One region of the Serratia sp. TSA_198.1 genome, then DNA from elsewhere that is predicted to be linked to it. Evidence: predicted binding sites of a transcription regulator. Region 1 holds the regulator's gene; each other region holds the start of a gene.
What was found. The regulator LexA, encoded in region 1, represses DNA repair genes until DNA is damaged. The targets are predictions, from matches to a motif close to TNCTGTATGTACATACAGNA.
Positions count from the first base shown of each region.

Region 2: a site for LexA is predicted at 2,516-2,535, ahead of ACUTSW_RS07470 (DNA translocase FtsK 4TM domain-containing protein). Genes of this name have one in related genera too.
Region 3: a site for LexA is predicted at 1,773-1,792, ahead of sulA (SOS-induced cell division inhibitor SulA). Genes of this name have one in related genera too.

Region 1 covers NZ_JBQZFP010000009.1:54,177-58,262, reverse strand. The annotation lists gene dinF (MATE family efflux transporter DinF) at 1-1,204, opposite strand, end outside; gene lexA (transcriptional repressor LexA) at 1,306-1,914, opposite strand; gene ACUTSW_RS23525 (diacylglycerol kinase) at 2,033-2,401, opposite strand; gene plsB (glycerol-3-phosphate 1-O-acyltransferase PlsB) at 2,551-4,086, shown strand, end outside.
Region 2 covers NZ_JBQZFP010000001.1:1,556,011-1,560,096, reverse strand. The annotation lists gene ACUTSW_RS07485 (LysR family transcriptional regulator) at 1-264, opposite strand, end outside; gene trxB (thioredoxin-disulfide reductase) at 343-1,314, opposite strand; gene lrp (leucine-responsive transcriptional regulator Lrp) at 1,986-2,480, shown strand; gene ACUTSW_RS07470 (DNA translocase FtsK 4TM domain-containing protein) at 2,601-4,086, shown strand, end outside.
Region 3 covers NZ_JBQZFP010000001.1:1,474,771-1,478,856, forward strand. The annotation lists gene yccS (YccS family putative transporter) at 1-920, shown strand, start outside; gene ACUTSW_RS07150 (TfoX/Sxy family DNA transformation protein) at 921-1,580, opposite strand; gene sulA (SOS-induced cell division inhibitor SulA) at 1,814-2,320, shown strand; gene ompA (porin OmpA) at 2,679-3,755, shown strand; gene matP (macrodomain Ter protein MatP) at 3,858-4,086, opposite strand, start outside.

The DNA of each region.
Region 1 (4,086 bases):
ACGTCAGGCCGAAACCGACGGCCGCCACCGCCATGCTGTTGCGCATTTCGGCGCCGCGGGTCGCACCAATAAACATGCCGTCCAGCAGGTAACACCACACACCGACTAACGGCAGCACCACCTGCCACGGCAGATAATGGCTCGCCAGCGTACGCAACTCGGGTAAAGAGGTTAATGCCGAGATGATTTGCTGCCCGGCAACGGCATACACCACCCCAAAAGCCAGTGCCACCAAACAAGCCTGGCGACAGGCGGCGCGCCACACCTTGCGCAGTTGGCTGTCGTCGCGAGCGCCATAGGCATGGCCGGAATGCGCCTCTACCGCGTAGGCAAAGCCGTCGAGCGCGTAGGCCGTGAAGGTCAGCAAATTCATCAGTACCGCGTTTACCGCCACCACGTCGCCGCCAAGCCGGGCACCGAAGATGGTCAGTGAGGCAAAACACGCTTGCAGCAGCAGTGAACGCAACATGATGTCGCGATTCAGCGCCAGCAGGCGCCGCAGATTACCGCGCCAGGCCTGGCGCAGCATCGGCGCGGAAATGCCTCGTATGCGCATCACCCGCCAGGCAAGCCATAGCCCCAGCAGCAGGGTGGCATATTCAGAGATGACGGTCGCCGTCGCCGCCCCTTGCACGTTCCAACCCAGCCCCATCACCAACCAGATATCCAGTACGATATTCAGCAGGTTACCGATAATCAGCAAGATCACCGGTGCACGCACGTATTGCACGCCAAGCAGCCAGCCCAGGATCACCATGTTGGCTAACGCCGCCGGCGCACTTAGCCAGCGGATTTCGAGGAATAACCGCGCTTGCTCCAGCACCGCGCCATCGCCGCCCACGATCTGCAACGCCATATCGATCAACGGGTGGCGCAGCAGCACAATCGCCACACCGGCCAACACCGCCAGCCACAACGGCTGCATAAAAGCGCGCGCCAACCCCTGAGGATCCTGTGCACCGAGCGCCTGTGCCGCCAGACCGGTAGTGCTCATGCGAAGGAACAGCAGCAACATAAACAGGAAGCTGGTAGCCATGGCACCAATAGCAACGCCGCCCAGATAGGTGGGGCTATCCAGGTGGCCAATCACCGCAGTATCCACCAGCCCGAGCAGCGGAACGGTAATATTGGAAAAGATCATGGGTAACGCAAGGCGCCATAGGGCTTTATCAGTATCGCTGGTGAAGGCAGAAAGCAGGCGCATAGTGAAATGTTCCCGTGGCGGTAAGGTTTGAATGAATCAGAAATGACATCGCCCCAGAGCTGGGGCGATTTAAATCAGAGGACAACGTTCAGGCGTAGCGATTAAATCCAGTCGCCGTTGCGGATCACGCCGACCGCCAGACCTTCAATGGTGAAATTTTGCTGACGCAGGTCGACCACGATAGGCTGGAACTCGCTGTTTTCCGGCAGCAGTTCAACCACATTGCCGTGTTTTTTCAGGCGCTTGACCGTAACTTCATCTTCAATACGCGCTACCACTACCTGGCCGTTCCGCACGTCCTGGGTTTTATGCACCGCCAGCAGATCGCCGTCGAGAATGCCGATATCACGCATCGACATGCCGTTGACCCGCAGCAGGAAATCCGCGCTCGGTTTGAACAGAGAAGGATCCACCTTATAGTGCCCTTCGATATGCTGCTGCGCCAGCAACGGTTCACCGGCGGCCACGCGGCCAATCAGCGGTAAACCTTCTTCATCTTCCATCAGCAGGCGAATGCCGCGTGAAGCGCCGGAGACGATCTCGATCACGCCCTTGCGCGCCAGCGCTTTCAGATGTTCTTCTGCAGCATTTGGCGAACGGAACCCCAGACGCATGGCGATCTCGGCGCGCGTTGGCGGCATGCCAGTTGACGAAATATGATCGCGAATCAGATCATAGACTTCTTGTTGTCTGGTAGTTAATGCTTTCATTCCGCCCCCTGTTTGTTTATACAGTCTTGCTGTGAGTATATACAGGTAAGCGCGGCTTGGGAACCGAAGAATGAATAAAAATCAGGGATTAGCGCCCCGCCGCAACGGAGCGTTCCACTCAGGCAAAGTGCTGCCACAATACCGAACCCCAGACAAACAGCGCCAGTATGATCGTCAGCGTTACCGCCGCCGACCCCATATCTTTCGCCCGCCCGGAAAGCTCGTGGTGTTCCGTGCCCACCCTATCGACAATGGCTTCAATCGCGCTGTTCAGCATCTCGACGATCATGACCAACAGCACCGATCCGATCAGTAAAATGCGCGCTATCACACCCACATCCAGCCAGATCGCCAGTATGATAGCCAGCACGGTCGCCACCAGCTCCTGGCGGAATGCGGCTTCGTGCTGCCAGGCAGCAGAAAAGCCTTTATATGAGTAGCCGGCGGCTTTAATAATACGGGTCAGGCCGGTTGCTTGGTTTGCCATGTTTTTTAGTGCCTTTCACAGAGGTAAGTCATAATTATAGAGCTTGGGTCAGGAAACTCTCCCGGCTCACGGTTTTCCAACACCACAGATCTGCTACCCGGTTTCTGGTATGCTTGCGGCGCATTGCTAACAAGAGGCTTCACGTTGTTATGTCAGGTTGGCGTAAAATTTATTATAAATTATTGAATTTACCACTCAAATTGTTGGTAAGAAGTAAGGTTATCCCTTCAGATCCGGTCACGGAGTTAGGGTTGGATCCCTCACGGCCGATTTTGTATGTTTTACCTTATAATTCCAAGGCGGATTTACTGACGCTGCGCACCCAGTGCCTGGCGCAGGATTTGCCCGACCCCCTCAATCCGCTGGAGATAGACGGCACCGTACTGCCAAGCCACGTGTTTATTCACGACGGCCCGCGCGTGTTCCGCTACTACACACCGAAAGAAGAGTCGGTAAAACTGTTTCACGACTATCTGGATCTGCACCGCAGCAACCCGGATCTCGATATTCAGATGCTGCCGGTGTCGGTGATGTTTGGCCGTTCCCCAGGCCGCGAAGGCCACGGCACGCCGCATCTGCGCTTGCTGAACGGCGTCCAGAAATTCTTCGCCGTCCTGTGGCTGGGCCGCGACAGCTTCGTGCGTTTCTCCAACACCGTTTCGCTGCGCCGAATGGCGACCGAACACGGCACGGACAAAACTATCGCACAAAAACTGGCGCGCGTGGCGCGCATGCATTTCTCGCGTCAACGTCTGGCCGCCGTCGGCCCAAGCCTGCCGGCTCGTCAGGATCTGTTCAATAAGCTGCTGGCGTCCAAAGCGATCGAAAAAGCGGTCGAGGACGAAGCGCGCAGCAAGAAAATTTCCCATGAAAAGGCCCAGCAGAACGCCATTGCGCTGATGGAAGAGATCGCCGCCGACTTCTCGTACGAGACGGTGCGCCTTTCCGATCGCGTGCTGAGCTGGACCTGGAACCGGCTGTATCAGGGCATCAACGTCACTAATGCCGAGCGCGTGCGCCAGTTGGCGCAGGACGGCCACGAGATCGTTTATGTGCCGTGTCACCGCAGCCATATGGACTACCTGCTGCTGTCCTACGTGCTGTATCACCAGGGCCTGGTGCCGCCGCACATCGCCGCCGGCATCAACCTCAACTTCTGGCCGGCCGGGCCGATCTTCCGTCGCCTGGGCGCGTTCTTTATCCGCCGCACCTTCAAAGGCAACAAGCTGTATTCAACGGTATTCCGCGAATACCTCGGCGAGCTGTTTACCCGTGGCTACTCGGTGGAATACTTCGTTGAAGGCGGCCGTTCCCGCACAGGGCGCCTGCTGGAACCGAAGACCGGCACCCTGTCGATGACCATCCAGGCAATGTTGCGCGGTGGCACTCGTCCTATCACGCTGGTCCCGATCTACATCGGTTACGAACACGTGATGGAAGTAGGTACTTACGCCAAAGAGCTGCGCGGTGCAACCAAGGAAAAAGAGAGCCTGTTGCAGATGCTGCGCGGCCTGCGCAAGCTGCGTAATCTCGGCCAGGGTTACGTCAACTTCGGTGATCCGCTGCCGTTGACCACCTACCTGAACCAGAACGTGCCGCAGTGGCGCGAATCGATTGACCCGATCGAAGCCCAACGTCCAAGCTGGCTGACGCCAACGGTCAACGACCTGGCGGCCAAGATCATG
Region 2 (4,086 bases), on a different contig from region 1:
ACTTTTCGCCTGCAGCGCGTAGTTTTGGATCGCATCGAGTTCGGCGAGCATGGCGCGGGCGTGGATGACAATTCGTTCCCCGCTTTGTGTCAGCGTCACTGAATGTGGCAGGCGGACAAACAACTGCGTGCTTAGGGCGCTTTCCAATTGAGCGATAGCCTGACTGGCGCCGGACTGGGTCATGCCGCACTGGTTTGCCGCCAGCGTAATTTTGCCGCTGTCGGCCACGGCGACCAGCAAGCGCCAGTGGAGAAGGTTCTGCATCCTATGCCCGTCCGCTCATTGTTGAGGTACAAAAAAAGCGGCTGAAGCAGCCGCTTTTCAGGATAACAGAACGTGCCGTTACAGCACTTCTGCGCCAGCGATGCCGTCCAGGTAACGCTCAGCGTCCAGCGCCGCCATACAGCCGGTGCCGGCGGAAGTGATCGCCTGACGGTAGATATGGTCCATCACGTCACCGGCGGCGAATACGCCAGGAATGGTGGTCTGGGTGGCGTTGCCGTGAATACCGGACTGAACCTTGATATAGCCGTTTTCCAACTCCAGTTGGCCACCGAAGATGCTGGTGTTCGGGCTGTGTCCGATGGCGATAAATACGCCGGCCAGCGCCAGTTCCTGCGTTGCATTATCCGCTTTGGTACTGCGAATGCGCACGCCGGTAACGCCCATCTGATCACCCAGCACTTCATCCAGCGTATGGTCGGTATGCAGCACGATATTGCCGTTTTTCACTTTATCCATCAGCCGGTCGATCAGGATCTTCTCTGAGCGGAAGCTGTCGCGGCGGTGGATCAGATGAACTTCAGCGGCGATGTTGGACAAATACAACGCTTCTTCCACGGCGGTATTGCCACCGCCGACTACCGCGACTTTCTGATTGCGGTAGAAGAAACCGTCACAGGTCGCGCAGGCGGAAACGCCTTTGCCCTTGAAGGCGTCTTCGGAAGGCATGCCCAGATAACGGGCTGATGCGCCGGTGGCGATGATCAAAGCATCGCAAGTGTATTCGCCACTGTCGCCGAACAGGCGGAACGGACGGTTCTGCAGATCGACGCTGTTGATGTGATCGAACACGATCTCGGTCTGGAATTTTTCTGCGTGCTCGCGCATGCGCTCCATCAGCGCCGGGCCGGTCAAGCCTTCGGCATCGCCAGGCCAGTTTTCCACTTCGGTGGTGGTAGTCAACTGGCCACCTTGTTCCATACCGGTAATCAGTACCGGGCTCAGGTTTGCGCGCGCTGCGTAAACCGCGGCGGTGTAGCCGGCCGGGCCGGAACCCAGGATCAGTAATTTGCTATGTTTAGCCGTGCCCATGAATACCCTCTTTTCCCACAATGCGGACAATGAAACCGATTGTAGGGAAAATGCAGCATTAAAAAAAGCGTCAGCAGATGTTGTTAACGATTTGTTTGATAGCCGTGACCTATTAATTATTGTTTTGCCACCAAAACGAGCGTAAAACGCAGCAATTTAACTTATGGAAGCCACTTGCCCACGTTATGCGTTCGTTCTGCCTGAGACACCACGTTTACCGGGTTTAAGCCGTTTTGCTCTGCGGGGCTTAAGCCAGCGATTCATAACTAAAAATGGGGTGCTGACTTTTCATGACGACAGGTTCTTCTGATTTTGCTTCTTTTACTTTGACAATCCGCTGCGCATTTGCGAAAACATCATAGGAAGAAGAAATTATCCCCCTACCTACAGTAAATCGTACGTATTTGCGGCGGCGGTGCAGGATTTTGCGCCATTGTCGAAGCGGAGAGCGGCAGGTGAGGGGAACATCGCGTCAGCGAATGGCAATTTCCTTCTTGAGATGAACGTCATTTGAATCCGTTGTGCAGGGTTGACAGACAGGTTGCACAACGATGAATGATGGTAGTGAAGTATATGACAGGCATCGGGTCTTCGCTTGGAACAAGCCCTTACACATTGACGTTGGCTAGGGTGTGGCAAGTGCAGGGAAGAAAATAAGAGAGACAATAATAATGGCAGACAATAAGAAACGCCCGGGTAAAGATCTCGACCGTATCGACCGCAATATCCTGAATGAGCTGCAGAAGGATGGGCGTATCTCGAACGTTGAGCTTTCGAAGCGCGTGGGGTTATCCCCAACCCCATGTTTAGAACGCGTGCGCCGCCTCGAGCGCCAGGGTTTTATTCATGGCTATACCGCTTTGCTCAACCCGCATTATCTGGATGCATCTCTGCTGGTTTTCGTGGAAATCACGCTGAACCGCGGCGCGCCGGATGTGTTTGAGCAATTTAACTCAGCAGTTCAAAAGCTTGAAGAAATTCAGGAGTGTCATCTGGTGTCCGGTGATTTCGACTATCTGTTGAAAACCCGCGTGCCGGATATGTCGGCTTACCGTAAGTTGCTCGGTGAAACCTTGCTGCGTCTGCCGGGGGTTAACGATACCCGTACGTACGTGGTCATGGAAGAAGTCAAACAGAGTAACCGTCTGGTTATCAAAACACGGTAAGGTGCAGGTGCAAAACCTGATTAAATTGGTTACACTCCTGTTTATTCATACAGTTTCGGCGCCGGGGAAGCTTCTCGGCGCTGTTGCTATGTCAGCTAACAGGAACCTGGAGAGCCTTTCTTGAGCCAGGAATATACAGAAGATAAAGAAGTTACCCTGAAAAAACTCAGCAGTGGCCGCCGTTTGCTTGAAGCTGTGTTGATTGTGGTAGCCATTTTTGCCGTTTACCTCATGGCTGCCTTGGTCAGTTTCAATCCGTCTGACCCAAGTTGGTCGCAGACCGCGTGGCATGAGCCGATTCATAACCTGGGCGGTGGCGTCGGAGCCTGGATGGCCGACACGCTGTTCTTCACCTTCGGGGTACTTGCTTACGCAATACCGCCGATCATGCTGGTTTTGTGCTGGGCGGCTTATCGTCAGCGCGACAGCGGCGATTACATCGACTATTTTGCGCTCTCACTGCGCCTTATCGGCACGCTGGCGCTGGTGCTCACCTCGTGTGGCCTGGCGGCACTGAATGTCGACGATCTCTATTACTTCGCTTCCGGCGGCGTTATCGGCAGCTTGCTGAGCAACGCCATGCTGCCGTGGTTCAACGGCATTGGCGCAACGCTGGCATTATTGTGCGTATGGGCCGCAGGGCTCACGCTGTTTACCGGCTGGTCCTGGTTGGTGATCGCCGAGAGAATCGGCGGTGTGGTGCTGGGTACGGCCACTTTCATGACCAACCGTTCACGCCGTGAAGAGCGTTATCACGACGATGACGATCGCTATGTCGACGACGAGCCGGAGCAGGCAGGTAAAGGAGCAGCCGTTGCTGTAGCCGCCTCTGCGGCTGCGGCCAATGCGGCAGAAGCAGAAGATGACGTACTGTTCTCTGCACCTTCGGTAACGGATGTCGCCAACGCCGCGGCAGAAGAGGCTGAAGATCCGCTGCTCAACGGCTTGCGGGCTAACGACGATGCCGATGTGGCACCTGTCGCGCCGGCGGCTGTCAGCACGCCGGTAACGCCTGATCCCGCGCCGATAGCGGCCCCGGTGACGGCGCCTGCGGTAACGGCAGCGCCAACGGCTCCGGCCTCGGTGAACCAGCATCCGATGAGTGCTGCAGTGGAGAACGCCGCGCCACCGCTGTATTCGTTCGAAATCCCTGAAGAGACGCCAGCGCCGAAAATGACGCGCCCGGCCGATCCTTACCGGGACGATGATGAACCGCGTTTGGGCAATTGGGACGCACCGGCCGTATCTCAGCCACACGATCGCTCCCCGTTTGATTTCTCTGCGGCTCAGCGCGACAGCGTTGACGTTGGCAGCTCTACCGGCTTCAGTGCCGGCGAGCCTGAGGTTACGCCATTTGGCAGTATGAAACCGCAGGCAGAAGCCGCAGCGGCGGCCGTTGTCGCCAATACCTTTATGCCGGCCTTTACGGCCACCAGCGACGGTAACTCGCAGGTGAAACAGGGCATTGGCCCTGAGTTGCCGCGGCCGAATCCGGTGCGTATTCCTACCCGGCGCGAGCTGGCGTCTTACGGTATCAAGCTGCCTTCGCAGCGTGTAGCCGAGCAGGAACAGCGTCCCCGCGATGATCAACCGCTGCAAGCTGCGG
Region 3 (4,086 bases), on a different contig from region 1:
ATGCTTTTATTCAGTTCACCGGCATGCAGCACGGTTACTGGATCCTGCTGACCAGCCTGTTTGTTTGCCAGCCCAATTACAATGCCACGCGCCGCAGGCTGGCGCTGCGTATCATAGGTACGCTTGCCGGTATTCTTATCGGCCTGCCGATCCTCTATTTTGTCCCCTCGCAGGAAGGCCAGATGGTGTTAATCGTCATTGCCGGCGTCCTGTTTTTTGCTTTTCGTACCGTGCAGTACGCGCACGCAACCATGTTTATCACCCTGCTCGTACTGCTGTGCTTTAACCTGCTGGGTGAGGGCTTTGAAGTGGCTGCGCCACGCGTTTACGACACCCTTTTGGGATGCGCCATCGCCTGGGCAGCCGTGAGTTTTATCTGGCCAGATTGGCATTTTCGCCAATTGGCGGCCGTGGTGAGCAAAACGTTGAATGCCAACTGCCGGTATCTGGATGCGATTTTGGTGCAATACCATCAGGGTAAGGATAACGGTTTGCCGTACCGTATCGCCCGCAGGGATGCGCACAACAGCGACGCAGAGTTAGCCTCGGTGATTTCAAATATGTCGGCCGATCCAAAGGCCGATAAGGTGGTTCAGGATGCCGCTTTTCGCCTGCTGTGCCTGAACCACACCTTGTTGAGTTATATCTCCGCATTGGGCGCACACCGCGAACACATGAGCAATCCCGCAACGCTGGAGTTGCTGAATGATGCCGTATGCTATGTCGATGGCGCCTTGCATCAGGAAGAACAAGACGGCCGACGCATCGCTCAAGCGTTAGAAAGCCTTGCCGAGCGCATCCAACTCGCGGCTCCAGAACCAGAAAGCAAAGAGCAACTGGTATTACAGCAGATAGGGCTGGTCATTGATCTGCTGCCGGAGCTCATGACGTTAAAAGAGCAGATAGCTAAATCGGCATGATCACGCGAGATCTTTCATCAAGCCCTTGATTCCAGGCGTGTGCCCATGACTAAGCAGGACCATGGTATGTTCGAACCACTCGGTTAGCTCACTGCGCAGGGCCAGTGGCAAGGCGGCATGGTGATAACCGGCAATCGCCCCGCCTAAGGAAAGCAGCACTCGCAATCCTAAATTGCGTTGCTGCTGCAACAACCGTAGATAGCTCCGTTTGGCGCCATTCAAGCGCAAGTCATAGACATTGCGAATACCTGCCCGCCACAGTAAACGCTCCATGTTGATATCGATGTTCGGTAACGTCCTAAGCCGGCCATGCGTGTCCATTTTGACCTGAAGTTCCAGGCGGGCCTCCCGGATGGCCTGCCGCGCCAATCCAACAAGCTCATCCTGCGCCTGCCACAGAGACTCATCGACCCAGTAATAACGCAGGGTTATTGGTACGCCCCGTTTGGAGTAAACCATATTGACCATTCCACGGGCGCGGAAGGCAGGCTCCAGGCTATCCGTCGCTCGAAGATACAGCTCGTCCTCCGCTATCACCCCAAACATAACGCCATCAGCCAGCAGCCCATAACCGCCAAACTGTGAGCGCGTAGTAATGCTCCCTAATGCGTAGAAACACGCTTTGGCCTGTTTGACCCTTCCTGTAGATGTCCCTTTCATGAAGCTTCTCCTTGTGTAGGTTCTAATTGTATTATTTCTCACATCAATGAAATAAAAGTAACGTGAACAAGTAATTAGAAAAATACGCACTATCCGCAGCCCTGCCAATCATAAAAACAGGACGTCTAAAAAATAATCGCAATTATGCGAGGCACTACGAAAATTTGAGTTGATCTTATTCATGTCCAGATGTACTGTATAAATATACAGTGACACTACGGGCGGGATACTTTATGCGTACTCAATCACTCTACAAACCCCATTTCAGCCAGACCTCTTTTGCGGTGAACAATGCTGCGGAAAACTCGGATGCCGGTAAAGAAAATGGCCTTATCAGTGAACTTGTTTACAACGAGCATCAACCCGCGGTGGCGCAACTATTGCTCCCCCTGCTGCAACAGTTAGGCAGACAGTCACGCTGGCTGTTATGGCTAACCCCACAACAAAAACTCAGTAGATTGTGGTTACAGCAGTCTGGTTTGCCTATCAATAAGGTCGTGCAACTGAGCCAAATCACTCCGCTTGCCACCGTTGAAGCGATGGAAAAGGCACTTCTGACAGGTAACTACAGTGTGGTTCTCGGGTGGTTGCCCGATCTTACGGAAGAAGATCGTCTAAAATTACGGCATGCAGCAGAATTGGGTCACGCTTATGGGTTCATTATGCGTCCACAACGTGACACAAACCCGACTCACGGACAGTGTTCCATGCTAAAAATTCAGTCTTCTTTGTATCATTAAGTAAATTTAGGATTTTTCCCATCATTTTTATCTCTTTGGGTGGGAACCTTTGATGGATCAGGTGCAAAGCGAGTGCCACTGCGGTTCCGCACAAAAAAATGCAGGCTAAACTGTCCCATTTTTTACCGGTTAGTGTTAGTAAATATGTACGATTCTGCGTTTTTTTTTAGAGCTTTATCACATCACACTTGTAACTTTCGCGCCACGTTGTAGACTTTACATCGCCAAGGTTGCTCTATAACGCCAGAAAAACTGGCCGAGTAACAAACGAGGGCTCAAACCTTGGCGAAGGAATTTAACCAAGGGCTTAAAACAGCTTTAAAGCTCATTGCCTATTTGGATGATAACGAGGCGCAAAATGAAAAAGACAGCTATCGCATTAGCAGTGGCACTGGCTGGTTTCGCTACCGTAGCGCAAGCCGCCCCAAAAGATAATACCTGGTACACCGGTGCTAAACTGGGCTGGTCCCAGTACCATGACACTGGTTTCTACGGCAACGGTTACCAGAATGGTATCGGCAATGGTCCGACCCATAAAGATCAACTGGGTGCTGGCGCGTTCCTGGGTTACCAGGCGAACCAATACCTGGGCTTCGAGCTGGGCTATGACTGGCTTGGCCGTATGCCTTACAAAGGCAGCGTGAACAACGGTGCTTTCAAAGCACAGGGCGTTCAACTGGCAGCTAAACTGAGCTACCCAATTGCTGACGATCTGGATATCTACACTCGTCTGGGTGGTATGGTATGGCGTGCAGACTCCAAAGCTAACTACGGCAATGGCACTCGTCTGAGCGACCACGACACCGGCGTTTCTCCGCTGGCTGCAGTGGGTGTTGAATACGCACTGACCAAAAACTGGGCTACTCGCCTGGACTACCAGTTCGTTAGCAACATCGGTGATGCAGGTACTGTCGGCGCACGTCCAGACAACACCATGCTGAGCCTGGGTGTTTCTTACCGTTTCGGTCAGGATGATGTTGTTGCTCCAGCACCAGCACCAGCTCCGGCTCCAGTTGTTGAAACCAAGCGTTTCACTCTGAAGTCTGACGTGCTGTTCAACTTCAACAAAGCAACTCTGAAACCAGAAGGCCAACAGGCTCTGGACCAGCTGTACACTCAGCTGAGCTCCATGGATCCTAAAGACGGTTCTGTTGTAGTTCTGGGTTACACCGACGCAGTGGGTTCTGACCAGTACAACCAGAAACTGTCTGAAAAACGCGCACAAAGCGTTGTTGATTACCTGGTCTCTAAAGGTATCCCTTCAGACAAAATCTCCGCACGTGGTATGGGCGAAGCTGATTCCGTCACTGGCAACACCTGTGGCTACAAAGCTGGCCGTGCTACTAAAGCGCAGATCGCTTGCCTGGCACCAGATCGTCGCGTAGAGATCGAAGTTAAAGGCATCAAAGACGTTGTGACTCAGCCACAGGGCTAAGTTACCACTTCTTAGTAAAAAACCCCGCAATGCGGGGTTTTTTTTCATCTATTAGCCAGTGAGTGTTGCAATAACGGCCTATTTTCTTACCAGACTGGTCGGTTACTCTTCGTCTTTACCGAGGATCGCTTTCAAATCCTGTTTCAGTAACGACATCTGACTGGCATACTTCTCTTTACGTTCGGCATCTTCGATCAGTTGCACTACTGTCTCTGACAGCGTCACCCCACGGCGACGGGCAAGCGCGGCCAGGCGCTGCCAAACCAGAAACTCCAGATCGATAGATTTTTTACGCGTATGTTGATGTTCTGCGTTAAAATGACGTTTACGC